One region of the Mesorhizobium sp. M0808 genome, then DNA from elsewhere that is predicted to be linked to it. Evidence: riboswitches for the same ligand, from Rfam matches in the RefSeq annotation. Region 1 holds a riboswitch; each other region holds the start of a gene.
The links. A riboswitch is a leader RNA that binds a small molecule or an ion and turns the genes downstream of it on or off. The one in region 1 is predicted to bind cobalamin.

Region 1 (7,834 bases):
TGCATCCGCATCGCTGTCCATGCCCCCGCGTCAAGGAATTGCCCCAGAGCCTCGAGCCGACCGGTTGCTTAAACACGGGCCCGCCACGCCCTCGGTTGATATATCATAAGTTTTAGCTTATCATAAGTCATGATTTATGATTATGCAGGAATGGTGGCCTTGGCCGATCCGACGCGCCGCAAGGTGTTCGAGCTCATCGCCGATCGGCCACGCTCGGTCATCGATCTGACGCGAGTGCTTCCGGTCTCGCAGCCGGCGGTATCGCAGCACCTCAAGGTTTTGAAGGAAGCCCGGCTGGTCCGCGCAGAGCCGAAAGGTGCCAGCAACATCTATCATCTCGACCCGCATGGGCTCGGCGAGATGCGCGCCTGGCTCGACCGCATGTGGGGCGATGCGCTCGGCGCCTTCAAACGGGAAGTCGACAACAGCAAGGAGAAGAGGAAATGACGACCATGATCAAGCCCGCGCCGGTCAGGAAGTCGGTGACGGTGGAGGTGCCGCTCGACAAGGCATTCGATGTGTTCACCACAGGATTCGGGCGCTGGTGGCCGGCTTCGCACTCGATCGGCAAATCCGCCCTGACGACCGCGGTGATCGAACCGAAAGCCGGCGGCCGCTGGTACGAGATTGGCGAGGATGGGTCACAATGCGATTGGGGCGAGGTTCTCGCCTGGGATCCGCCGTCAAGGCTGACGCTCGCCTGGCGCATTGGAGCCGGCTGGCGCTACGATCCGGCATTGCTGACCGAAGTCGAGATCCGCTTTGTCGCGCTCGGCGAGAACGCGACGCGTGTGGAACTCGAGCACAGGCTTCTGGAGAACATGGGCGAAACCGCAGAGGCGATGCGCGAGGCCTTCGAATCCGAGGGTGGCTGGAGCGGTCTCCTGGACCGCTATGCGGCTGAGGCCAAGCGCCACGCCGCCTGATCGGGAAGCCTTCCAGTCCAATACCAGCGAGGCCCTCGCACTGTCGGCCTCGCCGTTTTGAATCAGTGTCGATCTGCCCATCTGGTTGACCGGGGGGGAGATACGCTGCCCTTTACCTGCCGCCGCGAAGGTTTGCAGCGCCGCAGGTTTGTAGAACGTCCTCTCCTCCTACCATCCGGTATGCGCCGCGTCGTTTGGACGCGCGAACGGCGCTGTAGCAATTTGTCGTTGTGCATGGTCCTTTCGCAAAATCGATTCCGATTGTCAGGGTCATGCGTTAGACCTGACAGGCACCTTATCCGGAAATCCGATGGCGGGAGGCGCTGGTGGAAGGCCAGGACGAACAGATGACCGGCGCCAGGGCAGCCGAGGAGCGCCGCGCCGACATCTATGACGAGGACGGCGTCATCCTGTCGTCGTTCCTCGCCCAGATCGGTGCCGCGATCGCCGATCGCGATACGCTGACGCTGAAGCGTGAAGTCGACGATCTGCACCAGTCGGAACTCGGCCACCTGCTCGAGGCCCTGCACCCGGAACAGCGACGCGCGCTGGTCGAATTGCTGGGCAAGGATTTCGATTTTTCCGCGCTGACCGAGGTTGACGAGGCGATCCGCCGCGACATCGTCGACAGTCTGCCCAATGCGCAGATCGCCCAGGCGGTGCAGGATCTCGATTCCGACGACGCGGTCTACATTCTCGAAGACCTCGACCAGGAGGACCAGGACGAGATCCTGTCGCAGCTGCCGTTCACCGAGCGGATCAGGCTGCGGCGTTCGCTTGACTATCCCGAAGAGACCGCCGGCCGCCGCATGCAGACGGAGTTCGTCGCGGTGCCGCCCTTCTGGACGATCGGCCAGACCATCGACTACATGCGCGAGGACAACAATCTTCCCGACCGTTTCAGCCAGATCTTCGTCATCGATCCGAGCTTCAAGCTGCTCGGCGCCATCGACCTCGACCAGATCCTGCGTACCAAGCGCTCGGTCAAGGTCGAAGAGGTCATGCATGAGACCAGGCATGCCATCCCGGCCACCATGGACCAGGAGGAGGCGGCACGCGAATTCGAACAATACGATCTTCTGTCTGCCGCCGTCGTCGACGAGAACGAGCGGCTGGTCGGCGTGCTGACCATCGACGACGTCGTCGACGTCATCCAGCAGGAGGCTGAGGAAGATCTGCTGCGCATGGGCGGCGTCGGCGACGAAGAACTCTCGGACAGCATCTTTTCGACCTCGCGCTCGCGCGTGCCCTGGCTGCTGGTCAATCTTTTGACGGCTTTCCTGGCGGCCTCGGTGATCGGCCTGTTCGACCGCACCATCGAGCATATCGTGGCGCTGGCGGTGCTGATGCCGATCGTCGCCGGCATGGGCGGCAATGCCGGCTCGCAGACCATGACGGTCACGGTGCGGGCGCTGGCGACCAGGGACCTCGACATCTACAATGCCGGCCGCATCATCCGCCGCGAAATCGGGGTGGGCTTCATCAACGGCATCATTTTTGCCATCCTGATCGGCCTCGTCGCTGCTGCCTGGTTCCACGATCGCAATCTCGGCGGCATCATTGCGGCTGCGATGATCATCAATATGTTCGTGGCGGCTCTGGCGGGCATCCTTATCCCGCTGCTGCTCGACCGCTTCAAGATCGATCCGGCTGTGGCTTCGGCGGTTTTCGTCACCACGGTCACCGATGTCGTCGGTTTCTTTGCCTTTCTCGGGCTCGCCACATGGTGGTTCGGCGTGCGCTGAACGTCACCTCAATTGACTTTTACGTAAATGCCATGCGAGGCTTTGAAGGTGCCTTGTCCGCCGATTCTGGTACGCGCCTGGGCGCCGGCGGCGCCGGCCAGTTGGAACTCGCGGCGTGGCCGGGGCATTGGAGTGACGATGCGGGAATATTATTCAATCACGGAGCTGACCCGCGAATTCGACGTGTCGACGCGGACGTTGCGCTTCTATGAGGACGAAGGGCTGGTGCAGCCAGTAAGACGCGGCCGCACTCGGCTGTTTCGTCCGTCGGACCGGCATCTCATCCGCCAGATCATGCGCGGCAAGAGGCTCGGCTTCTCGATCAACGAGATCCGCGAAATCATCCAGATGTACAGGGAGCCGCCCGGCGAGGTCGGCCAACTCAAATTGATGATCAAGCGCATCGAGGAAAAGCGCGAGGATTTGCGCCAGAAACGCCGCGACCTCGAAGAGACGCTGGCCGAGCTCGATCAGGCAGAGGAATCCTGCGTCGAGCGGCTGGTGGAACTCGGCGTCACCACATGAGCGTGGCGTCAGCGCCGGCTCAAATCCAGCGCCGCACCCTTTTGGCGTAGTCCCGGTATTTCTTGCCGAATTTGGCCGTCAGCACCTTCTCCTCGCTCTCGATCGTCAGCTTCTGCGTCAGGAACGCCGCGATGACCGCCAGCGGCAGGAACCAGGCGATCCCAGTGACAAAGGCGAGGCTGACCAGCAGCAGCGTGTTGGCGAGGTAGATCGGGTTGCGGCTGACGGCGAAGGGTCCGGTAGTCACCAGATGGTCAGGCACGCCGTTCGGGTTGAGCGTCGTCTTGGCGCGGATCATGGTGCGGATTGCCGTGAACCAGAGCGCGGCAACCGCCACCAACCCCACAAGGCCGGCGGCGAACAGGATGTCGCCGAGAAGATCGCCGATCCACGGTAGCGGATAGAACAGCCCTAGCGCGACGCTGACGATGATGGCGGCGATATAGATCAGCGGCGGCCATGGGATGTGCCCCAGCCTCGGCTGCCCAGGATTTTGCTGCACGGGTTTCGGGTGACTGTCGCTCATTATTGTCCTCCCTCGATTAGCGCGTTCCCGGTTCCGCCGCCTCGGTTTGGGCGGTGCAGGTGCCGGCGAGCTCGCCAATATGCGCCTTCCACTCCGGGGACTGGTCGTTGCTGTAGAGCCGGTCAAGCGAGGCTTCGCCCTGGAGAGTGTCCAGCATGCAGGCACAATAGCTGGAGCAGAACTCGGTGTCGCGTGCCTGCTCGCAGGATATCTGGCAGGATTTCAGAAAACTCACCTCCCTGGTTTCGGCCTGCGCCGGCATGAATTGCGAAAACAGCCAGACCGAGCCGATCAGCACCGGCTGATGGATCAGATAGAAGGCAAGGCTGTGCCGGCCGATGAAGACCAGCGGATTTGCCCAGCGGCCGGGCGCCAAGGCCGACAGCCGCGTCAGCGCGCCGGAGGTGGCGGCGAGCTTGGTAACCGCGATGCCGGCAAGTACGGCGCCGAACCAGGGCAGCAGCGGAACGTAGTCGTTGGAGCGCGGGTTGGTCGCCGACAGGCCGACCCACCACAAAGCCGGATGATCGAAAAGCTCGGATCGCAGGTAGAAAGGCGCAGCGATAACGAGGGCCGCCACGGCAAGCGTCAGCAGCGCCGGGAGGCGCAGGAACGCCAGGCCGAGCAGGCTGGCGAGCGCGATCTCGTGCAATATGCCGAAGAAGATGAAGCCGTCGGGCGTGGCGATGCGGGTGACCAGCGATATTGCGAGCGCTGCCCCGGCAACCATGGCGAAGCGCTTCCAGAAGCCGGTCCAGCGGATTTTCTTGCCATGGGCGAGACAGAGGCTGATGCCGACCAGGAACAGGAAGCTCGAGGCGATGCAGCGCGCGTAGATTTTCCACCAGCCGAAGGCGGTGAGGCCGGGATCGGTGTAGCCGAAGAATTCGAGGTCCCAGGTGAAATGATAGCTCGCCATGGCAAGCAAAGCGATGCCGCGTGCAATGTCGATAGCGGCGATGCGCTTCGACTTCGGTTGATCCTGAACGGCTGCGGTCGGCGTGTCGATGCTCATGGTCTCGCTGTCTTGGTTCAGCCCCGGCAAGACGACTATCACGGTTGCCACCGTCAAAAGAAGCAGGGCCTTGCGTCGCGTTGGTACCGGTCGGCATCAGAGCTGCTTTAGGCCAAAGCCGGAAAGCCTTTGGCCGGCGTGCGGGCGTTTTTCGGACTGGGCGCGGTTTTCGCGACACTCGGCCTGCTGGCGGCGGCCTGAGGCTTCGTCACCTGGCGCTATCTGCCCAAATCGCTTTGATGTTCGAGCGCCGCATGGCGCTCGCGCACCCAGTTGTGGAAGCGGTGCAAGTCGTATTCCTCGGGCATCAGTACGCCGGCCTTGTGGCGCATCGAGCGCAGGCCCATCTGGTTGACCTCGCAGATATCAGCATCCTCCTCCAGCACCTGGGTACCGAAGGCGACGATGTTGTCGATATCCGCGGCCGGATCGGCGAGCGCTTCGGGCGAAAAAAGCCATTCGGCGGTAAGTTCGGTCTGCTCCGGCCCAAGCGGCACCAGCCGCACGGTCCTGACATAGTCGACATGGCCGACGACGAACATCGACGGCATGCTGGTGGCATAGGTCTGCCCGGCGGCACGCTCGCCCGGCGTCAGGCCGGAAAAGACCGAGCCGTGGACGCGCCCGTCGCGCGACCAAGTTTCGGCCCCGGCCCGCAAGCCGCCGGCAAATTCCGGCGCGTCATTGTCGGCGTGGCGCGCCCATTCGGGGTCGTCGTGCCGACCCATCAGGCCGCGGCCATAGATCGGCACCAGCCGCGACAGGTCCTTGTGGACGCCGGGGCAGTGCAGGCACTCGTTGAAATTTTCCCAAAATACCTTCCAGTTGCAGTTTATCACCTTGCGCAGCACATGGCCGCTCAGCAGCGTTTCCAACGGCCAGTTGGCGAGGCTGCCGGATGCCGGATCGAAGGATGTTTCAGCCGAGCCGGCAGCGTCTTCCGCCAGATTGACGAAGACAAAACCGCGCCACACCGAAAGCGCGACCCGGTAGAGCGGATGATCGGCCTTGTCGAAGCCGTCCGGCAGCGATTTCGACGGCACGCGCACCAGATCGCCGTGCAGCGAATAGGACCAGGCATGGTATGGGCAGGTGATGAGCCGCGCCTTCAGCCGTCCTTCGCTCTGCTGGCAAAGCTGCGAGCCGCGATGCCGGCAGGTGTTGTGGAAGGCGCGCAACTCGCCGGTCTCGTCGCGCAGCACGACGACCTCCTGCGTGCCTATGCGGAACGTCCTGAAAGCCAGCGGCTGGGCAAGGTCGGCCTCGCGGCAGACGAGCAGCCAGTTGCGATACCAGATGGCCTCGAGATCGCGCTGATAGGCCGCGATGTCCCAATAGGCTGATGACGGCAGCGTCGGCTCGGCCCGCGTCAGGCCGTTGTAGGGACCGCGCTCATTCGGGCTGGGTTGCATGCCGGCTTCCTCCCCATCCGCCAGCCGACACCCGGCTGCGAAAATTGTCAATCGCGGCGCCGGCCGACCGGGCTTGGCGAGGCGGCGCATTCGCCACACGATCCGGCGGAATTTGGTTTGCCGGGCGCGGCGATTCTGCCTATAGTCACTGATGTCGTCGGTTCCGTTTGGAACCAAGAGGGAATGCGGTGAGGGCAGTTGTTTGCCCAATGCCGTGGCTGCCCCCGCAACTGTGTGCGGTAGTCCTCTCCATATGCCACTGAAGGTTCGCCTTCGGGAAGGTGGGGAAGGGCGCTGATCCGCGAGCCAGGAGACCTGCCGGCGACAGGAAACTGACTTCTATGCCCTCGGGTGGAGGGCGAAAGGACAAGACATGAATACCGCTTCCGTCTCGCTCGGCGCTTCCGCCTCCTCGCAGTCGCGTCTCACGCAGCTGGCGCTTGCTGCATTCCTCGGCATTTTCGTCATGGGGTTTGTCGGCTTCTCGCATATCGATGCGGTCCACAATGCCGCGCACGACTATCGCCACTCGATGGGCTTTCCCTGCCACTGACAAGGGGCTGACATCATGACACTGTTTCGCAACGTCGTGTTCATCGCGGCGATCGCAGGGCTTGTGGCCGGCGTGGCTCTCGCCTGCATGCAAGCCTATGCCACGGTGCCGCTCATCCTGAAGGCGGAAGTCTACGAACAGGCCGGCGGCGGCCATGACCATGCCGCGGCACCTGCGGCACCGGCCGAAAACGCCGCGGGCACGACGGCTATGAGCAGCGCCGCGCCGGCACCGGCTGAAGCAATGGCTCCGGCGGAAGACGAAGGCTGGGCGCCGGCCGACGGTTTCGAACGCTTTGGCTTCAGCGTCGTTGCCAATATCGTCACCGGTATCGGCTTTGCGCTGGTCCTGGTTGCGGTTTCGGAGTTCGCCGGCGGCATCGGCAATTGGCGCCAGGGCCTGTTCTGGGGGCTGGCCGGCTTTGCCGTGTTCACGCTGGCGCCGGGCCTCGGCCTGCCGCCGGAACTGCCGGCGATGCCGGCGGCCGACCTTGTCCAACGCCAGATATGGTGGTGGGCAACAGTGGTGGCGACAGCGGCCGGTCTCGGCCTTATCGTCTTCCGCAGATCGCTGCCGCTGGTGGCTCTTGCCGTGGCGTCGATCGTTGCGCCGCATATCGTCGGCGCGCCGCAGCCCGATAGCTTCGAGACGGCGATCCCGGAAGGCCTGCACCACCAGTTCGTGGTGGCGGTGACGCTGACCAATCTGGTGTTCTGGCTGGTGCTCGGCGCGGTCGTCGGCGTGGTGCGCGGACGCTTCACGGGCACGGCGACCAGCCTGCGCGACAGCTTTGCCTGACCGCGCTGCCGGGGCACTGACCCTGGTCATCGGCGGCGCGCGCTCCGGCAAGAGCGCGCATGCCGAGAGCCTGGTGACGGTCGGCCCGCCGCCTTGGAGCTATATCGCCACGGCGCAAGCCTATGACGACGAGATGCGCCAGCGCATCGCGCTGCACCGCTCGCGCCGCGGCGCCGGCTGGACGACCATCGATGCGCCGCTCGACCTTGCCGGCGCGATCGGAGCGCTGCCTGACGGCCAGCCGGTGCTGATCGACTGCCTGACGCTGTGGCTGACCAACCATATGCTGGCCGACCATGATGTCGAGGCGGAATGCCGGAGGCTGGCCGATGTG
Region 2 (7,834 bases), on a different contig from region 1:
CGATGCGGCCGAAGCGCGACGGATCGATGCCACGCTTGCGCCGCTCTGGAGCCTCTTCAAGGAGTTCTCGAGCCTTCGCGTCGTCTATGCACTTGCCGAATTGCTCGACATTTGCCGTGCCGCCCCCCCGCGTCCCATCCTGCCTCTGCCCTCAGCAGCGAAGCGCCAGATCGCCGCCGCGTTGGAACGCTTGCCATCGGATGCCAGCCGGTGAACAGCGAACCCGGCGGCGGCGGCCAGTGAAAGGAACTGTCATGTATTTACCCGTTCATTTCGATGAGCCGAGCCGACAAGTCCTTTACGAACTGATCGAGAACAACGCACTCGGCGTGCTGATAACCATGGCTGGAGCGGTCTCGACGCCAATCACTCCCCTTCGAAATCGACACGTCACAGGGAGAAAACGGTACCCTTTACTCCTGCGCGATTAGTACACGTGCCGAAGGAAAGTGCACTTTCTCGCTCGAGTGACTTATTTCAAAGGATGTGATCGCGTTTTGGCACATTCACGGCCCACATGCGGCAGCCGGTAACTCACCACATGGTGAGCAACCAGGAAACCCTCCGGCCTACACTTTCTCCCGGAGCGCGCGTGCTGCAGCAACCATGTTCATGAGGGCAGGGCGGACCTCCTCCCATTTGCGTGTTTTGAGGCCACAGTCCGGGTTTACCCACAGTTGGGCATCCGACAGTCGCTCGCGGGCAAGCATGACGAGATCCGAAATCTCGCCGACTTCCGGGACGCGTGGTGAGTGAATGTCATAGACTCCGGGACCGATTTCGTTCGGATATTTGGAGCTCGTGAAGGCGTCCAGCAGCTCCATTTTCGAGCGCGACGTCTCAATCGAAATTACATCCGCATCCATTCCAGCGATCGCGTCGATGATCTCGTTGAACTCCGAATAGCACATGTGGGTATGGATTTGAGTCGCGTCCTTTACACCCGTTGAAGCGATCCGGAAGCATTCGACAGCCCAGTCGAGATAGACTTTCCACTCAGACTGGCGCAGTGGCAATCCTTCGCGAAAGGCGGCCTCATCGATCTGGATCATCCTTGCGCCGGACCTTTCGAGATCCGTCACTTCGTCGCGGATGGCGAGCGCGATCTGGCGGCAGGCTTCGGAGCGGGGTACGTCGTCGCGAACAAAAGACCAGTTGAGAATGGTCACTGGGCCCGTGAGCATTCCCTTCACAGGCTTTTCCGTAAGCGACTGGGCGAATTGCCACCAGCGCACCGTCATCGGATTGCGCCTCGATACGTCGCCGAAGATAATGGGGGGACGCACGTAGCGGGACCCATAGCTTTGTACCCAGGCATGCTGGGTGAAGGCGAAGCCGGACAGCTGCTCGCCGAAATGCTGTACCATGTCGTTTCGTTCGAACTCACCGTGCACCAGCACGTCCAGCCCGATCTCTTCCTGCCAGCGAATTGCAGCCTCGATCTCCTTCTTCAGGAAGGTCTCGTAGTCGACATAGCTCAGTTGGCCCTTCGCATGAGCGGCCCGCGACCTGCGTACCTGCGGCGTCTGCGGGAAGGACCCGATGGTCGTCGTCGGGAACGGCGGCAGCCCGAGCGTGCCGGCCTGGACTCTGCAGCGCTCGGCAAAAGCGCTCTCTCGTCGCTTCATGCTGTCGTCAATGCTGGCGATCCGCCCCTCAACAAGCGGGTCATGGATGTTCTTGGATGTCACGCGAGTGGCGGCAGCCTCGGCAGACGCTTTCAACGCGCCTTCCACCGCATCCCTGCCTTGGGACAGGGCCCGGGCCAGCAACACCAACTCGTCGGTCTTCTGGGCCGCGAAGGCGAGCCACGACCTGATGTCCGCGTCGAGTTCCGTCTCCATGCGCAGGTCGATCGGCACATGCAGCATCGAGCAGGAAGGCGCGATTTCGACGCGGTCCAAGGGCCAGCCGGCGACGATCGGTTTGATGCGGTCGAGAATGGCGGGCAGGTTCGCACGCCAGACGTTGCGGCCATCGATCAAGCCAAGCGAGAGCACCAGATCCTTCGGAGCGAGCCGACCCACCGTTTCCAGCTGCTCGGGAGCGCGCACGAGATCAATATGCAGCCCGGCCAGGGGCAGAGAAACCGCGGTTTGGAGATTGTCTCCCAGCGGCCCGAAATAGGTAGCCAGCATGATCTTCAACTCGGGCGCGGCTTTTGACAGCTGGCCATAGGCGAATTCGAACGCAGCTCGTTCGTTCGGGTTCAGATCGAGGACAAGCGCTGGCTCATCGATCTGCACCCAATCGGCACCCGACAGCTTCAAACTCCGCAGGAGTTGCTCGTAGACGGGCAGAAGCCGTGGTAGGAGTGCGATGGGATCGAAGCCTTCGGCAGGCGATTTCGCCAGCTTGAGGAAGGTGATCGGTCCAAGGATGACTGGGCGTGTGTGAACGCCGAGAGCTTTAGCCTCGATGAAGTAATCGACCGGTTTCGTCGACGAGAGGGCGAACGTCTGATCATCGTTGAGTTCCGGCACAATGTAGTGATAGTTGGTGTCAAACCACTTGGTCATTTCCATCGCGGTTACATCAGACCCATGAGCCGCCTGCTGGTGACCAGCGTGTCGACAACCCTGGTTGCCCCGCGCCATTGCGAAGTAGATGTCAAGTGGAACCTCGCCGCTATTCCAGCCGTAACGGGATGGAACGGCGCCGACCATGGCTGCGGTGTCGAGCACATGGTCGTAGAGCGAGAAGTCGTTCGACGGGATTTTCGACACGCCGCGATCGTGCTGCTCCTCCCAGCTAGCGGCACGGAGCGCCTTCGCGGTCGTGAGAAGGTCGGCAGCGGACGATTTTCCGGACCAGTAGCTTTCAAGCGCGAATTTCAGTTCTCGCCGACGACCGAAGCGGGGCACGCCGAGCGTTGCTACAGGAATTTGCTGAGAGACAGTCATGCCAGACCCCGATGGTTGGGGCGTCGGTGACAAGGAAGGCGCTAGCAGGCCGGCACGAACGCCAGGCTGCAGCGGCCACCGAGACACCCCGCCCGTGGACGTAATTCGCCGTGGCAGGTCTCCTGGCTCGCGGGGTCATAGCCTCTACCCGTCTTCCCAAGGCTATTCGCCTCAGTGACATGAGTGGGGTTGGCTCGCCGCTAACAGTTGCGGGGGCAGCGCCGGCATCGCACCGGCTTCCCTCTTAGCTCCGCTGCGGCAGCGCCGTACGGAGAACCACGACGCGGGAGACAATTACAACAGTTCGCTTCTTTGTCAACGCCGCATAAAGAAATGTTTATGTCGTTATGTTAAATTTCCGTTGGCATGTTCCAAAGGTCGCCTCGAAAGCGAAAACTGTGGAAGCCTTGAGCGGCCGGTAAATCAAAGCAATGACGCACGGCGCCCTTGTCCAGGAGGATAGGAGTTCGTCGGCTCCCGGCGGCAAACATACCGGCAAGCGCCGTGGTGCTGCTTCCCGCATCATGCGAACGCCACCTCGGCATCGAACTTCGGCTCCGAGGTTCCGACCGCTTCGTCGGTGATCTGCTCGCGACCATATTCGGCGCAATGGCGAGGCTGTTGCCTAGGAAGCTGTTGGCCGTGATGCCCTCGGTGATACGACACAATGATTTCGAGGGGAGCACCCGAGGCCCGGCGCAGCGGCGTGTTGCGAAGTGATCGACCTGCTTGTTCGCAGCCCACCGGCTCAAGGTAACCGGCTCAAACCAACGGGCCAGCTCAAGTCCTGTCCAAATGAGGCCTGAGCGGCAAATCGTCGTGCACGCGCACGGTTTGGCGTTCGATCTTGTGATGCGTCTTGGGCGAGCAATCGCCACGGTGCAGCGCTTCCAGACGCGCAACGATTTCGGCGTCATCCTGGGTCTGCCTGTTGTTGTGGCGAACATACTCGACCCAGGTTGGCACATGATAGCACTCGGTCCATAGTTCGGGCTTTTCCAGGTCACGCAGCAACGCCCATTGTCTGGCGCCATCTCGCAGCCGGGCTTTTCGCCACGATGTCATCACACTGAGAAATTCTGGGACATCTCTCTGATCGATACGATAATCGACCATCACCATGATCGGACCGCTTCGTGGCCGCAGGTCAAGTTGCAGCGTCGGTTCGCTGAACTTGTTGGTCGGATCCAGATTGAGCGTTTCGAAATCCGGCTGACGCAGAACGATCCCCATCAGTCCCCCAATCACAAGAACCACGCTGGCGACGAGGAAGGCTCCCGAAACACCTTGGACATCCGCCAGTTCGCCCCAAAGCCAGCTTCCCGCAGCCATGCCGCCGTATGTGGCCGTCTGATAGAGAGACAGGGCGCGTCCAACCACCCACCGCGGCGCCGAAAGCTGCACTGTGACGTTAAACAGCGAGAATGATTGAATCCAGGCCGCACCGGCCGGCATGAGGAGGAGACAGCTCAGCCAAACGTGCTCACTCCATGCCAGAAAGAAGCAGCTGATCGCCAGTATAAAGAACGCACCGCGAATGACCCATTCGTTGGAGAGAACTTCTCGGACCCGCCCGACGAGGAGCGCGCCGCAAATCGCTCCCAGGCCGAAGAAGCCGAGCATTACGCCGTAGGTGACCGCGGTCCCTTTGATCTGTTCGCGAGCAACCAACGGCAGGAGAGCCAAAATGACAACGGCGGTAAGGCCGAAAATGAAACTCCGGCACATCACCTTGAGAAGGTTCGGCGACAAGAGCACGTAACGGAAGCCCGCCGCCATCGCACTGCCGAAAGCCTCCCGCGGCAGCGCTTGTCCTGCCCGTACGGCTTTCCACCGCAACAGCGCAGCGATCAGAGCGAAGTAGCAAAAGACGTTGAAGAGGAACGCGAAGGTCGCACCGGCTGTGGCCACGATTATGCCGCCAATCGCCGGCCCGATGCTGCGCATGAGATTGTAGCTCATGCCGTTGAGCGCAACCGCGCTAGGCAGGTGTTCGCGAGGCAGGATATCCCCCATCGAGGCTTGCCAAGAGGGATCGTGCAATGCCCAACCACAGCCGATCAGGAAGGTGAGACCCAGAAGGGTCCAGGGTGTCATTTCCCCCGCATAGGTCAGGAACGCCAGGAAGGCGGATACGCAGACCATCAGCAGTTGCGCAGTCAACATGATCCGGCGACGGTCAAAGTTGTCCGCGAGCGCTCCCGCCGCGAGGGAGAAGATCATGTAGGGGAGGGTGGTCGATGACTGGACGAGCGCCACCATTCAATGGGAGGTGGCGATGCTGGTCATCAGCCAAGCCGCCGCCACACCTTCCACCAGGGTGCCAAGGTTCGAAACGAGTGCAGCCGACCATAGCGAACGGAAGGTCTTGTGCTGAAAAGGAACGAGTGAAGATGTTCTCTTCGCCATTGTGGGAAGCTTCGGGATCCACCGCGGGGCTGGATTTGGTTCGCCTCGCTCAACCATGGCCTCGCCAAGCTGCCACAGTGGCGCGCCTGCTAACCCAGAAAACTTGGCGGCCTTACAGGCATGCGCAGGACGCGCGAAGCCGCTCAAATCTCCCCAGATGGGTCAGCCATCGAAGACCGGCATCACTTGCCCGTTGAGCGGCTATACGATAATGCTCCGCGCTAAGCAGGAAGCGCCAAAAATTCGAGCGGCGACTTCATTCTCCTATTCAGGAAGGAACTATGAGGCGGCAGACGCGACCATTCACCGTGGAAGTCAAACAAAAGCGCAATTATGAAAAATCCGCACGTTCCATCTGGGGCAATTTCGACATCGCCGCGGCGATGGCCGAAACAACAAACGAAGTCGAGCCGTTAAATCGTCAGCTTGTTGACTCTACTGTAGTGGCCCTTGATGCTGAACCTTTGCACAAACCTCGAGTGGAGCATTTCATGGCCAATCCCCTGGAAACCGAGTCAGCAGTAGTTCATAGCGAACCGGCAGACAAAGCGGAAACGCCAAAACCGAAGACGAGAGCGCGGCGGTCGAGGAAGCCAGAAGCTGAGGCGAGCGCGCCTGCCCGCAAGGAGGACGCCAAGCCGATATCCGCGACCACTGAAGCACCGCCGTCAGCGCGAACAGGCCGAAAGAGCTACTCCGCGAAGGATCGTGCCCAGAAGCTGGCGCAGATCGAAACCTCGATCGGCGGCGGCGCTACTCTCAAGAGCGCGGTGAAGCAAGCCGGCATCTCGGAACAGACATATTATCTTTGGAAGAAGGCGCCGGCGCCGGCGGCGGACAGTGACGGGCTGAAGGATCTCGTCGCGCTCGAGGAAGAAAACAAGCGGCTAAAGAGCCTGCTTGCCGATCGTCTCCGCAAGGAGAATGCGGAACTGAAGAAAAGGCTCGGGCTGGATTAAGGAGGGTGGGCAGCTGGTTCTTGGCTCGCCACCTACAGCAATCCCGCCTGCTCCGCCTCTCTGCGCAAATTCTGGCGTGGCCTTGGGCCGATTTGCTGGATGACCAGCCCGGCTGCCAGCGAGCCGAGATCGCCGCAATCCTTGAGGCTGCGGCCTTGCGTGTAGCCGTAGAGGAAGCCGGCGGCGTAGAGGTCGCCGGCGCCGGTGGTGTCGACCAGCTCGCGGATCCTGGTCGCATTGATGGTCACGGTCTCGTCGCCGCGCACGATGACCGAGCCCTTTTCCGAGCGGGTGACGGCGGCGATCTTGCAGTCCCTGCGGATCCGCGCCAGCGCCTCGTCGAATGAAGCGGTCTGGTAGAGCGACTTGATCTCGTGGCTGTTGGCAAAGACGATATCCACGGTGCCGGAGCGCATCAGGTCGAGGAATTCGTCGCGGTAGCGATCGACGCAGAACGAGTCCGACAATGTCATCGACACTTCGCGCCCGGCGCCGTGGGCGAGCTTAGCCGTCTGCCGGAACGCTTCCTTGGCGCGCGGCGGGTCCCATAGATAGCCCTCGAAATAGGTGACGGCGGCGCCCGACGCCTTGTCGGCCTCAACATCCTCCGGGCCGAGCTCGACGCAGGCGCCGAGATAGGTGTTCATCGAGCGCTCGCCGTCCGGCGTGACGAAGATCATCGAGCGCGCCGTCGGCGGTTCGCCATCGAGCGGTTTTGTGTCGAAGGCGACGCCCTGGGCATGCATGTCATGCGCGTAGATTTTGCCGAGCGCGTCGTTGGAGACCTTGCCGAAGAAAGCGGCGCGACCGCCGAAGGAGGCGACGCCCGCCGCCGTGTTGCCGGCGCTGCCGCCCGAGGCTTCAATGGCCGGGCCCATGCGGCTGTAGAGCAGTTCGGCGCGCCTCGTGTCGATCAAATTCATCGCGCCCTTGATGATGCCGTTGGTCTCCAGGAACGCCTCATCGCACTGGGCGATGATGTCGACGATGGCATTTCCTATACAAAGCACGTCATAGTCCGGCATCAATGTCTCCGCGAAAATCCCGACGGCTTCTTGCCACGCCGGCCGGCCGGCGGGTCTGGCGAGTTGGAATGGGCTTTCCGGATGCCAATCCATTCGGCGTCGGCCCTCACGGGGCGGCGAGTCCTGCCTCGCGACGCAATTCGTCGGCCCTGTCTGTCTTCTCCCAGGTGAAATCAGGCTCTTCACGGCCGAAATGGCCATAGGTCGCGGTCTTGCGGTATATAGGGCGTAGGAGATCAAGCATCTTGATAATGCCTTTCGGTCTGAGATCGAACAACTCAAGAATGAGGCGCTCGATCCTTCTTTCCTCAACCCTCGCTGTCCCGAACGTGTTGACCATGACAGAAACCGGACTGGCCACTCCGATTGCGTAAGCAAGCTGCACCTCGCAGACGTCCGCAAGTCCGCTAGCGACGATATTCTTTGCGACATACCGGGCCGCATAGGCAGCTGAGCGGTCAACCTTGGACGGGTCCTTGCCCGAAAAGGCGCCGCCGCCGTGACGACCCATCCCACCATAGGAATCGACGATGATCTT
Region 3 (7,834 bases), on a different contig from region 1:
CGGGGTTGCGATAGGCCACCAGGAAGGGTGCGGCGAGCAGCGCCAGTCCGACGACCAGCGCCACGCCGATGAACAGGACGATGGGCAGGTACGAACTCAACAATGCGTTCATTCTGCAGCTTTCCGTTGCGGCCAATCCACTCTGATTACAGCACCGGACCCACTTGCGGAAGCGTGACAGTTTAACCACTGAACCGTTTTAAGGGGGCTCTATGCTGCAACGCGGCGAGGGTTAGCGCAGCGCTTTCGGCGAAGCAAGTCAAACCTTGTTCAAATCGCGGTGCTGGACGGCATATCCGGGAAAACTGGTCCGATCCGCTCCTGTTTGATTTCCTTCACTTTTTACTCCACTTTTCTCTCCTGACATGGATGCCGCCAAAACCCTGCTAGCATGGCACGGAATCGCAGGTCATTTTCTCTGTCCAAAATCGTCCGGATGCCGCCTTCATGAAGGAAAAAATCTCGCTTGCCATGGCCCGCCGCATTGCGCTGGCGGCACAGGGATTCAATGACCCGCGCCCCACCGGCACGCCTGACCGCCGGCATCTGGCCCGCGTGCTTGCCCGTACCGGCCTGCTGCAGATCGATTCCGTCAGCGCCGTGGTGCGCGCCCACTATATGCCGCTTTATTCGCGGCTTGGCCCTTACAAGCTGGCGTTGCTCGACAACGCCGCCGTCACGCGCAAGCGCATGGTCTTCGAGTATTGGGCGCATGAAGCCTCGTTCTTGCCGGTCGAGACCTATCCGCTGATGCGCTGGCGCATGCAGCGGGCCGAACGCGGCGACGAAATGTACAGCGGACTGGCCAAATGGGGCCGCGAGCACGCCGCCTATATCGAAGACATCTATCGCGAGGTCGCCGAACGAGGCCCGATCGCGGCGTCGGCTTTCGAAGGCCAGAAGGGTTCGGGCGGCTGGTGGGGCTGGAGCCATGCCAAGCATGCCTTCGAGTGGCTGTTCTGGGCCGGCCGCATCACCACGGCGCATCGCCGCGGCTTCGAGCGGTTCTACGATCTGCCGGAGCGCGTGCTGCCGCCGGCGGTACTCGCGCTACCGGTTCCCTGTCCCGAGGATGCTCACCGCGAATTGCTGCGCATCTCGGCCCGCGCCCACGGCATCGCCACGGCAGGAGACCTGCGCGACTATTTCCGGCTCTCGCCCGCCGACATCAAGGGCCGCATCGAGGAGTTGGTCGAGGCCGGCGACCTGTTGCCGGTGAGCGTCGAAGGCTGGAGCAAAACAGCCTATCTCCACAAGGACGCCCGTTTGCCGCGCAAGATCGAGGCGCGCGCCTTGCTCGCGCCGTTCGATCCCGTCGTCTTCGAGCGGTCGCGCACCGAGCGGTTGTTCGACTTCCACTACCGCATCGAGATCTACACGCCGGCCGAAAAGCGCCGGTATGGCTATTATGTGCTGCCATTCCTGCTCGGCGACAGCATCGTCGGGCGCGTCGACCTCAGGGCCGACCGCCCGGCCGGCGTGCTGCGCGTCCATGCCGCCTATGCGGAGCCCGTCGCCTCGCTGCAAACCGCAGCCGAGCTTTTCGAAGAATTGAAGCAGATGCAGGGCTGGCTCGGCCTGGAACGCATCGAGGTGACCGCTGCCGGCGACCTCGGCCGGCCGCTCGCGGATATCGCCGCGTCATAGACGTGCGTTGACACGACTGCCTCCACAAGCCTAAATCCGTTCCAGACGGTCCCCTGCCCGCAACGGCAGGGGCCAAGAGGGAATGCGGTGCGAAATCTCGATTTCAAATCCGCGGCTGTCCCCGCAACTGTAAGCGACGAGCCAAGGCCGAAAACCACTGGGATATTCCCGGGAAGGCGGCACCCAGGCGATGACCCGCGAGCCAGGAGACCTGCCGTCTAGGACATAAGAATCCGATCGCCTGGCGGGTTTTCCGGGCAAGGAGCCTGATTTGGAACGCGACAGCAGTTTTCCGGCTGAGACAGCGGATTTATTGTCCGGCCATGGTGATTCCCCGGCCGGCGTTACCGTCATCGTCTGCTCGTCCTGCCGTGACGAGACCGGTTCGGACGCTCATCCGCGCGCCGGCGAACTGCTCGCAGAGGACACGCGCCGCGCCGCTTCCAGCGAAAACATCAAAATCCGCACCGTCGAATGCCTCGGCAATTGCAAGCGCCGGCTCAGCGCGGCCATGCTGCGCGACGGCTGCTGGAGTTACGTCTTCGGTGATCTGACCACGACCAGCGGCGCCGATCTCGTGACCGGGGCAAAGCTGTTCGCCACCTCGACGGATGGGCTCATTCCATGGCGCGGCCGTCCCGATTGCCTGAAGCGCGGCCTGGTTGCCCGCATCCCTCCCCTTGACCTTTTGAAGGACCTGACATGACCGCTGCCTCCCTTTCGCGCATTCCCTGCACCGTGGTCACCGGCTTTCTCGGCGCCGGCAAGACGACGTTGATCCGCTATTTGCTCGAAAACGCCAAAGGCAAGCGCCTGGCCATCATCGTCAACGAGTTCGGCGACATCGGCATCGACGGCGAGATCCTGAAGGGCTGCGCCATCGACACCTGCCCCGAGGAAAACATCGTCGAGCTGGCCAATGGTTGCATCTGCTGCACCGTCGCCGATGATTTCGTCCCGGCGCTGGACCAGATCCTGTCGCTGACGCCGAGGGTCGACCACATCCTGATCGAGACATCCGGCCTCGCTTTGCCCAAGCCGCTGGTCCAGGCCTTCCAGTGGCCGTCGGTGAAAAGCCGCGTGACGGTGGACGGCGTCATTGCCGTGGTCGACGGACCGGCGCTGGCTGATGGCCGCGTCGCCAACGACATGGACGCCCTGCAGGCGCAGCGCGCGCAGGACGAGACGCTCGAACACGACGATCCGGTCGAGGAAGTGTTCGAGGACCAGCTCGCCTGCGCCGACCTGATCATCCTGTCGAAGAGCGACCTGATGGACGCAGCCGGCTCGGCCCGTGCCAATGCCGTCATCGGCAAGCACGTTGCGCGGGCGGTGAAGATCGTACCGACTTCGCAAGGCAAGGTCGATCCGTCGGTGCTGCTCGGCCTCGGCCTCGCCGTCGAGGACGACATCGAGAACCGCAAGACCCACCACGACGCCGAGCTCGACCACGAACATGACGATTTTGACTCGTTCGTCATCGACATCGCGTCTGTGTCCAACCCGGACGAGCTCGCACAACGGGTCGCCATGGCGGCGGAGGAAGAAAACGTGTTGCGCGTCAAGGGTTTCGTCGAAGTCGGCGGCAAGCCGATGCGGCTCCTGCTGCAGGCCGTCGGTCCGCGCGTCAACCACTATTACGACCGCGCCTGGACCGCTGAAGACGACCGCCGCTCGCGCCTGGTCGTCATCGGCCTGAAAGGGCTGAACCGCCCGGCCATCGAGCGTATCCTCGCCGGCTGACCCCAGGTACGAGCCGCGATGCACATCCTCACCACCACATCCGCCTCGCTCGACGATCTCGCCGAGCCTGTCGATCTCAGGCAAACGCCTGCGGATGTCGTGGCGCTGTCCCTCACCGACAGCGACCTGGCCGGGCTGGCGGCGGCGTGGAAGGCAGATGCGCACCGCCTGCCGTCGATGCGGCTCGCCGCCTTGCGCGACCTGCGCCATCCGATGTCCGTCGACCTGTGGATCGACAGCGTCGCCCGCCACGCCAAGGTCATTCTGGTCCGCATCCTCGGCGGCTATGACTGGTGGCGCTATGGCTGCGACCAGCTCGCCGTTATCGCGCGAAATCGCGGTATCAAGCTGGCGCTCCTACCGGGCGAGAGCCACGACGAGGATTTGCGACTGATCGAAGGCTCGACGCTGCCGCGCGAGGAGTTGGACGCCCTGCTTGGCTATTTCCGCGAGGGCGGGCCGGCAAATATGACGGCGCTGGTGCAGAGGCTGGCAAGTCTCGCTGGATCGGGTGCGGCGGTAGCCGAACCTGTTAGCGTGCCAAAGGCGGGATTTTACGAGCCGGGACTGGGGGTCGTAGAACGCGGCGTCCCCCTCCCCCTCGAGGGGAGGGTCCGGCCGCAGGCCGGGGGTGGGGTCCTCTCCGAAGCGCGCCTACACAAAACGTCGCGCACTGCCGTGACGACCCCACCCGGCCCTGCGGGCCACCCTCCCCTCAAGGGGGAGGGAGACGCCGCGCCCATCATCCCCATCCTCTTCTACCGTTCGATGCTGCTGGCCGCAGATGTCGCGCCGATCGACGCGCTTTTTGCAGCGCTCAGGCAACGTGGTATGGCGCCGGTGCCAATCTTCGTCTCCAGCCTCAAGGACCCGGCATCGCTCGCCTTTGTCGAGACCGCGCTCTCAGCCCTGAAGCCAGCTGCCATCATCACCGCCACGGCCTTCGCCTCCGGCGCGGAACCCGGCATCGAAACCCTGTTCGACCGTGCCGGGGTGCCGGTCTTCCAGGTCATCGTCGCCACGACACGCCGTGACATCTGGCAAAACAATCAGCGCGGCCTGGCGCCTGCCGACCTCGCCATGCATGTCGTCCTGCCCGAGCTCGACGGCTGCATTCTCGCCGGTGCCATCTCCTTCAAGGGCGAAAGCGAGACCGATCCCGCATTGGCCTTCCGCGCCTTCGCCAACCGGCCGGAGCCGGATCGCGTCGCGCAGGTGGCGAACCGTGTCGAAGCCTTCATCCGCCTGCAGCGGACGCCGCGCGCGAAACGCAAGCTCGCCATCTTGATCCCCGACTATCCGAGCGCCCCCGGCCGCACCGGCTACGCCGTCGGCCTCGATGTGCCGTCCAGCGTGCTGGCAATGCTGCACGACCTGAGCGAACAGGGCTACGCCGTTGAAAGGATTCCGCAAACGCCGCGCGAGTTGCTGGAGGTGCTGGAGCGTGGAGGTGAAGGGTTGGGGTTTGAGGACTATCTCGGGTACTCGGCGGAATTGCCTGCTGAAGCGATAGCTGCCGTGACGGCCGCATGGGGGAATGCGGCAGATGAGACAAGTTTGTGCGAGGCACCCCCCTCTGTCCTGCCGGACATCTCCCCCTCAAGGGGGGAGATTGCGCTGTCATCTCTGTTTTCGCCAATCTCCAACGTCGCAGGGGTGGACAGAGCGCCGAAGCTGCCAATCTCCCCCCTTGAGGGGGAGATGTCCGGCAGGACAGAGGGGGGTGTTCAAGCGCCTGCCGCCGCAAAATTCGCCTTCCGCGCAGCCACCTTCGGCAACGTCACCGTGGCACTCGCACCTGACCGCGGGCGCTCAGCCGACCGCCGCGCCGACTATCACGACCCGACGCTGCCGCCGCGCCATGCGCTGGTCGCCTTTGGCCTCTGGCTGCGCAAGTCGCTCGGCATCCATGCAATTGTCCATGTCGGCGCCCACGGCACGCTGGAGTGGCTGCCCGGCAAGACCGTGGCGCTCAGCGAAAACTGCTTTCCCGAGATAGTCACCGGTCCCCTGCCCGTCATCTATCCCTTCATCGTCTCCAACCCGGGAGAGGCAGCGCAGGCCAAGCGGCGCATTGCCGCCGTCACGCTCGGCCATCTGCCGCCGCCGCTGACCGGCGCCGGGCTGGACGAAAACCAGCACAGGCTTGAACGACTGGTTGACGAATATGCTCAGGCCGACGGGCTCGACCGCCGCCGCCGCGACCGCCTGGCGAAGCTGATCGTCGAGACGGCGGAAAAGACCGGCCTCGCCTCAGAGGCAGGCGTCGCCAGGACCGACGCAGCCGACGAGGCTTTGCGCCGCATCGACGCCTGGCTCTGCGATCTCAAGGATTTCGCCATCAAGGACGGCCTGCACATTTACGGCCGCTCGCCGGAAGGCGAGGCTGATCCGGTACGGCGGCAAAGTGCGGCAGCTGAAAAAACCGCGCTGCTTGCCGCCCTCGACGGCCGCCACGTCGCTGCCGGTCCGGCCGGTGCGCCGGCACGGGGTCGGCGCGATGTGCTGCCGACCGGCCGCAATCTGTTCACCGCCGACCCGCGCACCATGCCGACGCCGACCGCCTATGATCTGGGCAAGGTGGCAGCGGAAGAAGTGGTCCGCAGCTACATGCAATCGCATGGCGACTGGCCGCGCTCGCTGGTCATCGACCTGTGGGGCTCGGCCTCGCTGCGCACCGGCGGTGAGGAGATCGCGCAAGGCCTGGCGCTGATGGGCTGCCGGCCGCAATGGGATTCCGCCACCGGCCGCATCACCGGCATAGATGTGCTGCCGCCGGCAACACTCGGCCGTCCGCGCATCGATGTCACCTGGCGCATATCGGGCCTGTTCCGCGACATGTTCCCGACCCAGATCGCGCTGATCGACGCCGCGGCCAACGCGGTGGCGACCCGCGACGAGGACGCTTCGGAAAACCCGCTCGCCGCTAGGACCCGCATCGACGGCAAGATCAGCCCGCGCATTTTCGGCACCTCGCCGGGCACTTACGGCGCGGGCGTCGAGGACTTGTTGTCGAGCGGCGACTGGGCCGCGCGCGAAGAGATCGGCCGCACCTATCTCGCCGCCACCTCGCACGCCTATGGCGGCTCCGAGGGCAAAGGCATTTCGGCGCCCGGCGCGTTCGAGGATCGCCTCGCCGAGGCCGACCTTCTGGTTCATACCGGCGACGACCCCGGCCGCGACATCCTCGAAGGCTCGGCCGACGTCGCCTTCATCGGCGGCTTTTCGGCAGCGGTTGCCGCGCTCGGCAAAAACGCCGACGTGATCGTCCTCGACACCACGGACCCGCAAAGACCGAAGCCGCGCTCGATCAGTGAGGCCGTGTCGCGCGTCGTGCGGGCACGCGCCGTCAATCCGCGCTTCATCGCCGGCCAGATGCGTCATGGCCCGCGCGGCGCCTCGGAATTCGCCGAGACGGTCGACCGGCTTGTCGGCTTTGCTGAGACTACCCATGCCATATCGGGCACGCTGATCGAGGCGGTGCACGACGCCTATCTTGGCGACCCCGTGGTCCGCGCCTTCATCCTGCGCGAGAACCCGGCGGCGGCGAAGGTGATTGCCGAGCGTTTGCTGTCGGCACGGCGGCGCGGGCTCTGGCATCCGCTGCGCAATTCGATCGATGACGATCTCGCCGCACTGATTGCCGAAGCGCAAGCTCTGGGAGTGGCGGCATGAACGCTTTCTCGCGCCGTGGCGCCTGCCCCGCTTTCTCGGCGCCGATGCAGACCGGCGACGGGCTGCTGGTGCGGCTCAATCCGGTCGCTGGAGGACTGTTGCCGAAATCGTTGATCGGACTCTGCGAATCCGCCTTGCGCCATGGCAACGGCATCATGGAAGTGACCGCCCGCGGCAGCCTGCAGATCCGCGGCCTGACGCCGGCAAGCGCGCGGCTGCTGGCGATGGAGGTCGATGCGCTCGGCATCGCGGTGCGCACCGGCGTGCCGGTCGAGACCGGCCCGCTGGCTGGGCTCGACCAGGAGGAGATAGCCGACCCGCGCCCGATGGCGGAGCGGATTCGGGCGGCAATTGAGGACGCCGGTGTTACGCAACGCCTTGGCCCGAAGGTTTCGGTGATCGTCGACGGCGGCGGGCAGCTGACAATGGATGCGGTTACGGCCGATGTCAGGCTGGTCGGGGTGCGGGCCGCCGACGGAATTAAGTGGCGGGTATCGCTCGCCGGAGATGCGCAGGGTGCCACGCCGCTGGCGATGTCCGAGGAAGATGCGGCTTGTGACATCGCCGTCGCCATTCTCAGGATGGTTGCCGAAAAGGGCCGCGATGCCCATGCGCGGGATTTGACGGCGAGGCAGCTGAGATCTCTCGCAAGTTGGCGATCCGTCGCGCCCCCCTCTGTCCTGCCGGACATCTCCCCCACAAGGGGGGAGATCGGCAGCTTCGCCGGCGGCTTCCCCCCAGCACCTTCGGCGATTGGCGAAATCGGAGA
Region 4 (7,834 bases), on a different contig from region 1:
ATGCCCCAGAACAAATCTGCATTTTCGGCCGCGTTTGCCGTGAGCAACCGGCCGTCCGCCGTCACGATTTCGACAGCGACAAGGTTGTCGCAGCTCAGTCCATGTTTGCGGCCAAGCTTGCCGAACCCGCCGCCGAGTGTCAGTCCGGCTATGCCGGTATCCGCATTGACACCCATGGTCGTCGCAAGACCATGGGCCTGTGTGGCTGCGTCGAACTCGCCCAGGTTCAGGCCGGCTTCTGCGCGCGCAACACGGCGGATCGGGTCGACTTCGATCCGCTTCATGCGTGACACATCGATCACCAAGCCGCCGTCGCATACCGAACTGCCGGCGACGTTATGACCACCGCCGCGGACGGCGACGAGGAAGCCTTGCGATCGGGCGAAGTTGACGGCCGTGACGACATCGCTGGATTCGGCGCAATAGAAGACAGCCGCCGGCCTCTTATCGACCATGCCATTCCAAACTCTGCGCGCCTGGTCATAGCCAGGGTCGTCCGGAAGGATCAGATCGCCGCGAATCGCCTGCCTGAGCCGGGCGATATCTGGCGCCTGGGCCGCTGTCGTTCACCGGATCATAAATATCTCATGCGGCGCCATTCGCTGCAAAATCGAATATCTCAGTCGCTGGATGAGCTAAATTCATCTAAACTGCCTGGATGAGAAAACTTCCGCCGCTCGGGTCGCTTCGCGCCTTCGAAGCCGCTGCCAGGCTGATGAGCTTCAGGAAGGCCGCGACGGAACTCGGAGTGACGCCAACGGCCATCAGCCACCAGATTCGATTGCTGGAGGAGGTCTGTGGGCAACTGCTGTTCCGGCGGCGCCCACGACCGCTCGTGCTCACAGGCGTGGGCGAACGGCTATTCCCGGTAATTTGCAGCGGCTTCGACGCTTTCGCTGCGGCAATAGCATCAGCCTCGGCCGGAGTTGGCCAACGCCCGTTGCGCGTGACGAGCCCAAATGCATTTGCCAGCCGATGGCTGGTTCCGCGCCTGTCGAAGTGGCGCGAACAGCATCCGAACATTCCACTGGAGATCATCGGGACAGACGCCGTTCTGGACCTGCGAGCCGGTGACGCCGACGTCGCGATCCGCTATGCGCGCAGGATGCCGCGGGATGTTCCCGCGCAGGAAATTTTTCGGGACGCATTCTTTCCGGTATGCAGCCCGGAGCTGTTCGCAGGAGGCGACCGACAGATCGAGCGCGCCGCCGATCTGCTGCAATACCCGCTCATCCATTTCAATTGGACGAACCGCGACCCGGAAGCGCCGACTTGGCAACGATGGCTGGCGATCGCACGCTCGATCGATCCCAGCATCCCCAATGCCAACCAGGCATGGGACCTAAGCTTCCGCGAAGAGCTGCACGCGATTGACGCGGTAGCGGCAGGCCAAGGTATCGCTATCTGCAGCGATGTGGTCGTCAGTGGCGAACTCGAGGCTGGCAGGCTAGTCAAGGCACATGATCTCTGTCTGCCAGGCTATGGCTTTTACCTTGCCTGCGTAGCCAATCACCCCCGACAAGCGCATATCGAAGCGTTTTCCGCCTGGATGAGATCGATAGTCTGAGCATCTGAACGCCGATCTTCTGCATGCCCGTCACAAGCGGTAGCAGCGCTTCCTGCGCTTCGGGATCGCCTGCCGCGCCTCACTTTGACCGGTATCCAAATTTCCAGCCTTGCCGCTACAGGGATCGAATTCCGGCGCATCGGCGACCTCGCGCCCAGATGCCGGCAGCCATTTGTCCCAAATCGTGTTGGGGGTTGACAGAAGCAGACAACGTCCTCTAGGTACGTAATGTTATTACATTACGAGGTATGCATGACTCCTTCTGACAAGACCCTTGCTCCAGCGGCTGTCCGAACTCCGAAAATTTATTGCGCTGTGAGTGGCGGAAAATTAGGGTGGCTGAGTGATGGTCCCCGAGTCGAAAGGCAAGGGGTGAAAAGGGAACACGGTGAGGTCTTCGGATCGAGGCCGTGGCTGCCCCCGCAACTGTAAGCGGTTAGCAAGATCCGAAGTGCCACTGGCCGGCAAGGCTGGGAAGGCAGGATGGCGCAAAGACCCGCGAGCCAGGAGACCTGCCATCAGCATGAGTTGACCGGACGGGGTGTGCCGGGAGGAGACGTGGACATCGGTCTTGTCGGCCGGTCCGTCCAGCTTCCTTCCGTCGCCATTGAGAAAGTGACGGTAAGTTGGACGCCTCCCAGCCTCTTCTTGAAGCGCGCGAACTGAGTGCGACGGCAAATGGCCAGCGCCTGGTCAGTGCGGTGAGCCTTTCGCTAGCGGCGGGCGACCGCCTCGCCATCATCGGCCCTAACGGCGCCGGCAAGACGACGCTGCTGCGCATGCTCTGCGGTACGCTGCGGCCAAGCGCAGGAGACGTGAGATTCTCCGGACGCCGGCTGGAGAGATTTTCGGCCGCCGAGCGGGCGCTGCACATGGCGGTCGTCGGCCAGACCGATCAGCCCGACCCGCGGCTTGCCGTGATCGACTATGTCGAGCTTGGGCGCGTCCCCCATGCGGGCTTGCGACGAAGGAGCGAGCAACGCGACATCGTCATCGAAGCGCTTCGCAGAACCGGCCTGATGCCGCTGCTCGGCCGCACAATCGGCTCGCTATCCGGTGGCGAGCGGCAACGCGCCCAGCTGGCGCGCGCCATCGCCCAGGAGCCCAAAATCCTGTTCCTCGATGAACCGACCAATCATCTCGATCCGCGCGCCCGCAGCGACCTTCTCGAACTCGTATCGCAGTTTGGCATGACCGTGGTGGCGGTGCTTCATGATCTGTCGCTGGTCACGCCATTTGCCACCAGGGTCGCGGTGATGAACGAGGCCCGCCTGCAGGCACTCGCCGGTCCGCACGAGGCGCTGACCAAGCAATTGATCCGCGAGACTTTCGGCGTCGACATGCTTCGGCTGCGCCATCCCACCGAGGACCGCGAACTTACGATCTTCGACGTTCCTAACCGTGCCTCTTCCCATCCTGATCTGACCAAGGAGCAACATTCGTGAAACGCCTCGCATTGTCTTTTGCCTCCCTACTGCTTGCCCAGGCGGCCTTCGCTTTTCCCGTGACCGTTGACAGCTGCGGCACGCCGCTGACGTTCGAAGCCGCGCCGAAGCGCGCCGTTATCCAAGATCTGAACATGGCGGAGATGGCCTTCGCGCTGGGGCTGCAACCGTCGATCGTCGGCCTGACGGGCATCACCGGATGGTACAAGGTCGGTCCGGAATTCAAGGCTGAGCAGGGCGCGATCCCGGAACTCGCACCGAAATACCCGACGCTCGAAAACCTCGTCGCCGTCGAGCCCGATTTCTTCTTCGCCGGCTGGTATTGCGGCATGAAGCCAGGTGGCGAGGTGACGCCCGATACGCTGGCGCCGTACGGCATCAAGACGCTGGTGCTGACGGAAAGCTGCGTCCATCTCGACCAGAACCGCCCCGCCGCCTCGATGGACCTGCTCTATGGCGACGTCGAAAAGCCGGGCAAGATTTTTGGCAAGGAGGCCCAGGCGGGAAAGCTTGTGTCGGACTGGAAGGCACAACTTGCCGATATCACGGCAAAGATCGGCGACCGCAAGGGAACGCGCGTGTTTCTTTACGACTCCGGCGAAGACAGACCTTTCACATCAGGCAAGTTCGCGATCCCCAGCGCCATGATCGCTGCTGCCGGCGGCGACAACATCATGGCCGACATGGCGACGAGTTGGGGCAATACGGATTGGGAGACGGTGGCGGCCCGCAATCCGCAATTCCTTATCCTGCTCGACTACCAGGACGGCGGCGGCTACAGGAAACTGCTCGATTTCCTCAAAGCCCATCCGGCGATGAAGGAGACTGATGCGGTCAAAAATGAACGCTTCGTCGCGCTGCGCTATGCCGAACTGACACCTGGGCCTGCCAACATCGAGGCGATCGGCAAGATCGCCAGGGCGATGCACCCGGAAGCTTTCTGAGCTTGCGCCAGAGAGCGTTCGAATTGGCCATGACAGCAGGAGCAGCAGCAATTGCTGCTCTTGCTTTGTTGTCGATTGCCTATGGATCGACGGTCATCGCGCTGAGCGACGTGATTGCTGCGCTCGGACATGCGGCCGGGCTGGACGGAGACATCGTGTCCGGTCCGGCCGGCAAGATCCCGATTGCCAAGATCGTTGTCGATCTCAGGCTGCCGCGCACGATTATGGCCATCTGTGTCGGCGCCGGGCTGGGCGTCATCGGCGCGCTGCTGCAGACGGTAACGCGCAACGACCTCGCCGATCCGTTCCTGTTCGGCCTGTCGTCCGGAGCGGCGGCCGGCGCGGTTTCCGTCATCACCATTTTTGGCGACCATTTCGGCATCTGGACGTTGCCGGTCGCGGCCTTCACGGGCGGCGTATTAGCCGCCGGCATCGTGCTGTTGCTGGTTTCGCGGGTGAGGGGGCAAGGCCCCGAACGGCTGATCCTCGCCGGGCTTGCTGTCTCCTTCATGTTCACCGCCTTGACCAACTATCTCGTCTTTGCCGGAGACCAGCGCGCCGCTCACTCGGTGTTGTTCTGGACGATGGGCGGGCTCGGGCTCGCGCGTTGGGACAATGTCGGGCTGGCTGCTCTGGGCGCAGGCACCATCCTTGTCTATGGACTTTGGAACCATCGTCGGCTCGACGCTTTCCTGGCCGGCGAGAATGCCGCCGAAAGCCTCGGTGTGCCGGTTGCGCGGATGCGCAGGATGACATTTCTCGTCGCCGCTTTCTCGACAGCAATCCTTGTCTCGGTAGCAGGCGTCATAGGTTTCGTTGGCCTGATGATCCCGCATTTGTCCAGGACCCTTGCCGGCCCGCTACACCTTCGCCTGATCGCAACCTGCGCTATCTTCGGAGCGGTGCTGTTGCTGGCAAGCGATCTTCTCGCGCGCACGCTGCTGCCGCCGCAGGAACTGCCGATCGGCATCATCACCAGTTCGTTCGGTGCTTTCTTCGTGGTCACGATGCTCATTCGCAATCGCTCATGATGTGACTGCCATGCACACTTGCCGGCTTCTGGCACAATCCGGCTCCTTGAATTATGAGCACGCTTATTATATATGTCGCTCATGGTTTCCGACGGCATCGACAGATTGGGCTTTTTGATCCACGACGTGCAGCGCCTGATGCGCAAGCGCTTCGAGGCGCGCGCCAGTGGTTTCGGCCTTTCTTCGGCGCAATGGCGGCTTCTGGTACGTGTCGCCAAGGAGGCGGGTGTCGCGCAGGCGCGGCTTGCCGAGCTTCTCGAAATCGAGCCGATCAGCGTCTCGCGTCTTGTCGATCGCATGGAGGAGGGCGGCTGGATCGAGCGCCGTCCCGACGCAACCGACAGGCGAGTGCGCATGATTTTCCCGACCGCCAAGGCCAACGCGGCCTACACCCACGTCAAGAGCCTTGCCGGCGAGGTTTATGAGGAATCGCTCGTTGGCGTTTCGCCGGAAGATCGCCACGTCCTGGTCAGGGCGCTGGAGACAATGGTGCAGAATCTTGCAGATGGTGAGACGCCGCCCTCGGAAAAAGTGAAGAATACGGAAGGCGCAGCAGCATGAACGCGGTAGCCAAACTAGATGAGAATGCGGCCAAGCTGGAGATGGAAGCTCCCGCGAAGCCGGCGGCAGCTCCGGTAACGGTCGCTCCGCAGATAGCTCCGGCGCCGGTGGCGCCGAAGAAGAAGCGCCGTGCCGGCCGCTTCCTTTTGATGTTTGTGCTGCCCGCTGCGTTGATCGCCGGCGGCAGCTATGTCTGGGTGACCGGCGGCCGCTATCAGGAGACCGAGAACGCCAATCTGCAGCAGGCCAAGGTGTCGATAGCCGCCGATACGGCGGGCCGCATCGTTCAGGTCGACATTTTCGACAACCAGTCTGTCAAGCAGGGCGACGTGTTGTTCGCTATCGATCCCGAGCCCTACCGGATCGCATTGGCCCAGGCCGACGCGGCGGTGGCTGGCGCACGGCTCAATGTCGAGCAGCTGCGTGCGGCCTACAGCCAGGCGCTGGCGCAGGAGAAGTCCGACGAAAGCCAGGTCCAGTACGCGCAGTCGCAATATGACCGCGCCGCCGACCTTGCTCGCAAGGGCATCAACGCCAAGTCGTCTCTGGACGAAGCCAAGAACGACCTCGACAAGGCGAAGCAGCAGCTGGCCGTGGCCCAGCAAGGGATCGCCAGCGCCAAGGCGGCACTTGGCGGCAATCCCGACATCGAGACCGACAAGCATCCAACGGTAATGGCGGCGCTCGCCGCACGCGACAAGGCGGCCTACGATCTGGTCCAGACCACGGTCAAGGCACCTGCCGACGGCATCATCAGCCAGGCCGCTTCGTTCAAGGTCGGCCAGTATGTCGGTTCGGGCACGCCGTTGTTTTCGCTGGTCGAGACCGGCGACACCTGGGTCGACGCCAATTTCAAGGAAACCCAGCTCACCAACATGAAGCCGGGCCAGAAGGCCGAAATCGTGGTCGATACCTATCCGGGCAAGACGTTCGAAGCCACCGTCAAGGCGATCGGCGCCGGCACCGGGGCCGAGTTCTCGCTGCTGCCCGCGCAGAACGCCACCGGCAACTGGGTCAAGGTCACGCAGCGCATTCCGGTCCGCCTGGAATTGGCCGATGCCGACGCCAAGACGGCGCTGCGCACCGGCATGAGCGCGACGGTCACGGTGGACACCGGCGTTTCCCGCGGGCTGCCGAGCATTTTCGGCCGCGCCACGGCAGGCGAGGCCAGGTAAAGAGGCCTGGTAGCGGCCGCATAGCAAACAGCGAGATGGATGCAGGATTGGTCCGAGGGAGGCGCAGGAAAAGTTGAATGCGTGGACGGGCTGCGCTGTAGCCTGCCTGAGCAGACAACGCCGCGCAGGATCTTCGGTCCTCAGGTTTCCGGGCGGCAGGCGCCCGCTTGTCGAGACGCTCAGTCGATGTAACCCCCACATCGATGCTCGCGTCCCACCGCGATGAGGGTCTCTCTACAGCGAGGGCCTCGCCGTCCGGAAACCTAATGTACACGTTTTTGTTACCTGCTGGAAGTTTTAGGTCATGAGCAGCCCAGAACCCTTTCGCGAAGTACCGCACCGCGGCCTGATCACAGTTGCGCTCATGCTTGCGACGATCATGCAGGCGCTCGACACGACGATCGCCAACGTTGCGCTGCCGACCATGACCGGCGATCTCGGCGCCTCCCCCGACAACATCAACTGGGTGCTGACCTCCTACATCGTTGCCGCGGCGATCATGACGCCGGTGACCGGCTGGCTTGCCGACCGCTTCGGCCGCAAGGAGCTGTTCCTGACGGCCGTGGTCGGTTTCACCGTCTTTTCAATGCTGTGCGGCATCGCCTGGAGCCTTGAGACCATCGTTTTGTTCCGGCTCATGCAAGGCGTGTTCGGCGCGGCCATCGTGCCGCTGTCGCAGACCTTCCTGCTCGACATCAACCCCAGGGAACGCCACGGCCAGGCCATGGCCATCTGGGGCGCCGGCATCATGCTGGGACCAATCCTTGGCCCGACGCTGGGTGGCTGGCTGACCGAGAATTTCAACTGGCGCTGGGTGTTCTTCATCAACCTGCCGGTCGGCATCATCGCCTTCCTTGGCATGGCCGCATATCTTCCCAGCGTCGCCCGTCGCGTGCGCAGCTTCGATTTCTTCGGCTTCACCATGCTCTCGCTCGGTGTCGGCGCGCTGCAGCTGATGCTCGATCGCGGCGGCGAGGTCGACTGGTTTTCCTCGATCGAGATATGGATCGAGCTTGGTCTTTCCATCACCGGTTTCTGGGTATTCACCATCCACACGTTGACGGCGGAGCACCCCTTTATCGACCCGAAGATATTCCTCGACCGCAATTTC

Region 2: it holds a riboswitch for cobalamin, as region 1 does, so the genes downstream of both, metE (5-methyltetrahydropteroyltriglutamate--homocysteine S-methyltransferase) here and NKI25_RS20460 (CbtB domain-containing protein) in region 1, are expected to answer to the same signal.
Region 3: it holds a riboswitch for cobalamin, as region 1 does, so the genes downstream of both, NKI25_RS00145 (DUF1636 family protein) here and NKI25_RS20460 (CbtB domain-containing protein) in region 1, are expected to answer to the same signal.
Region 4: it holds a riboswitch for cobalamin, as region 1 does, so the genes downstream of both, NKI25_RS17330 (ABC transporter ATP-binding protein) here and NKI25_RS20460 (CbtB domain-containing protein) in region 1, are expected to answer to the same signal.

The regions. Positions count from the first base shown of each region.
Region 1 covers NZ_JAMYOX010000018.1:36,280-44,113, forward strand. Annotated here, with positions in the region: gene NKI25_RS20425 (ArsR/SmtB family transcription factor) at 130-447, shown strand; gene NKI25_RS20430 (SRPBCC family protein) at 444-926, shown strand; gene mgtE (magnesium transporter) at 1,274-2,671, shown strand; gene NKI25_RS20440 (MerR family transcriptional regulator) at 2,810-3,196, shown strand; gene NKI25_RS20445 (methyltransferase family protein) at 3,216-3,722, opposite strand; gene NKI25_RS20450 (heparan-alpha-glucosaminide N-acetyltransferase) at 3,739-4,737, opposite strand; gene NKI25_RS20455 (aromatic ring-hydroxylating oxygenase subunit alpha) at 4,956-6,149, opposite strand; cobalamin riboswitch at 6,291-6,486, shown strand; gene NKI25_RS20460 (CbtB domain-containing protein) at 6,523-6,702, shown strand; gene NKI25_RS20465 (CbtA family protein) at 6,718-7,500, shown strand; gene cobU (bifunctional adenosylcobinamide kinase/adenosylcobinamide-phosphate guanylyltransferase) at 7,493-7,834, shown strand, end outside.
Region 2 covers NZ_JAMYOX010000022.1:67,719-75,552, forward strand. Annotated here, with positions in the region: gene NKI25_RS22915 (dihydrodipicolinate synthase family protein) at 1-214, shown strand, start outside; gene metE (5-methyltetrahydropteroyltriglutamate--homocysteine S-methyltransferase) at 570-2,903, opposite strand; cobalamin riboswitch at 2,999-3,199, opposite strand; partial or broken gene NKI25_RS22925 (MFS transporter) at 3,684-5,312, opposite strand; gene NKI25_RS22930 (transposase) at 5,594-6,271, shown strand; gene NKI25_RS22935 (adenosine kinase) at 6,304-7,296, opposite strand; gene metK (methionine adenosyltransferase) at 7,403-7,834, opposite strand, start outside.
Region 3 covers NZ_JAMYOX010000001.1:27,930-35,763, forward strand. Annotated here, with positions in the region: gene NKI25_RS00135 (NADH-quinone oxidoreductase subunit A) at 1-112, opposite strand, end outside; gene NKI25_RS00140 (winged helix-turn-helix domain-containing protein) at 448-1,647, shown strand; cobalamin riboswitch at 1,677-1,880, shown strand; gene NKI25_RS00145 (DUF1636 family protein) at 1,919-2,353, shown strand; gene cobW (cobalamin biosynthesis protein CobW) at 2,350-3,390, shown strand; gene NKI25_RS00155 (cobaltochelatase subunit CobN) at 3,409-7,065, shown strand; gene cobG (precorrin-3B synthase) at 7,062-7,834, shown strand, end outside.
Region 4 covers NZ_JAMYOX010000013.1:133,686-141,519, reverse strand. Annotated here, with positions in the region: gene NKI25_RS17350 (FAD-binding oxidoreductase) at 1-455, opposite strand, end outside; gene NKI25_RS17345 (hypothetical protein) at 339-662, shown strand; gene NKI25_RS17340 (LysR substrate-binding domain-containing protein) at 659-1,567, shown strand; partial or broken gene NKI25_RS17335 (AraC family transcriptional regulator) at 1,651-1,762, opposite strand; cobalamin riboswitch at 1,898-2,101, shown strand; gene NKI25_RS17330 (ABC transporter ATP-binding protein) at 2,194-3,012, shown strand; gene NKI25_RS17325 (ABC transporter substrate-binding protein) at 3,009-3,956, shown strand; gene NKI25_RS17320 (FecCD family ABC transporter permease) at 3,986-4,987, shown strand; gene NKI25_RS17315 (MarR family winged helix-turn-helix transcriptional regulator) at 5,069-5,548, shown strand; gene NKI25_RS17310 (HlyD family secretion protein) at 5,545-6,723, shown strand; gene NKI25_RS17305 (DHA2 family efflux MFS transporter permease subunit) at 7,028-7,834, shown strand, end outside.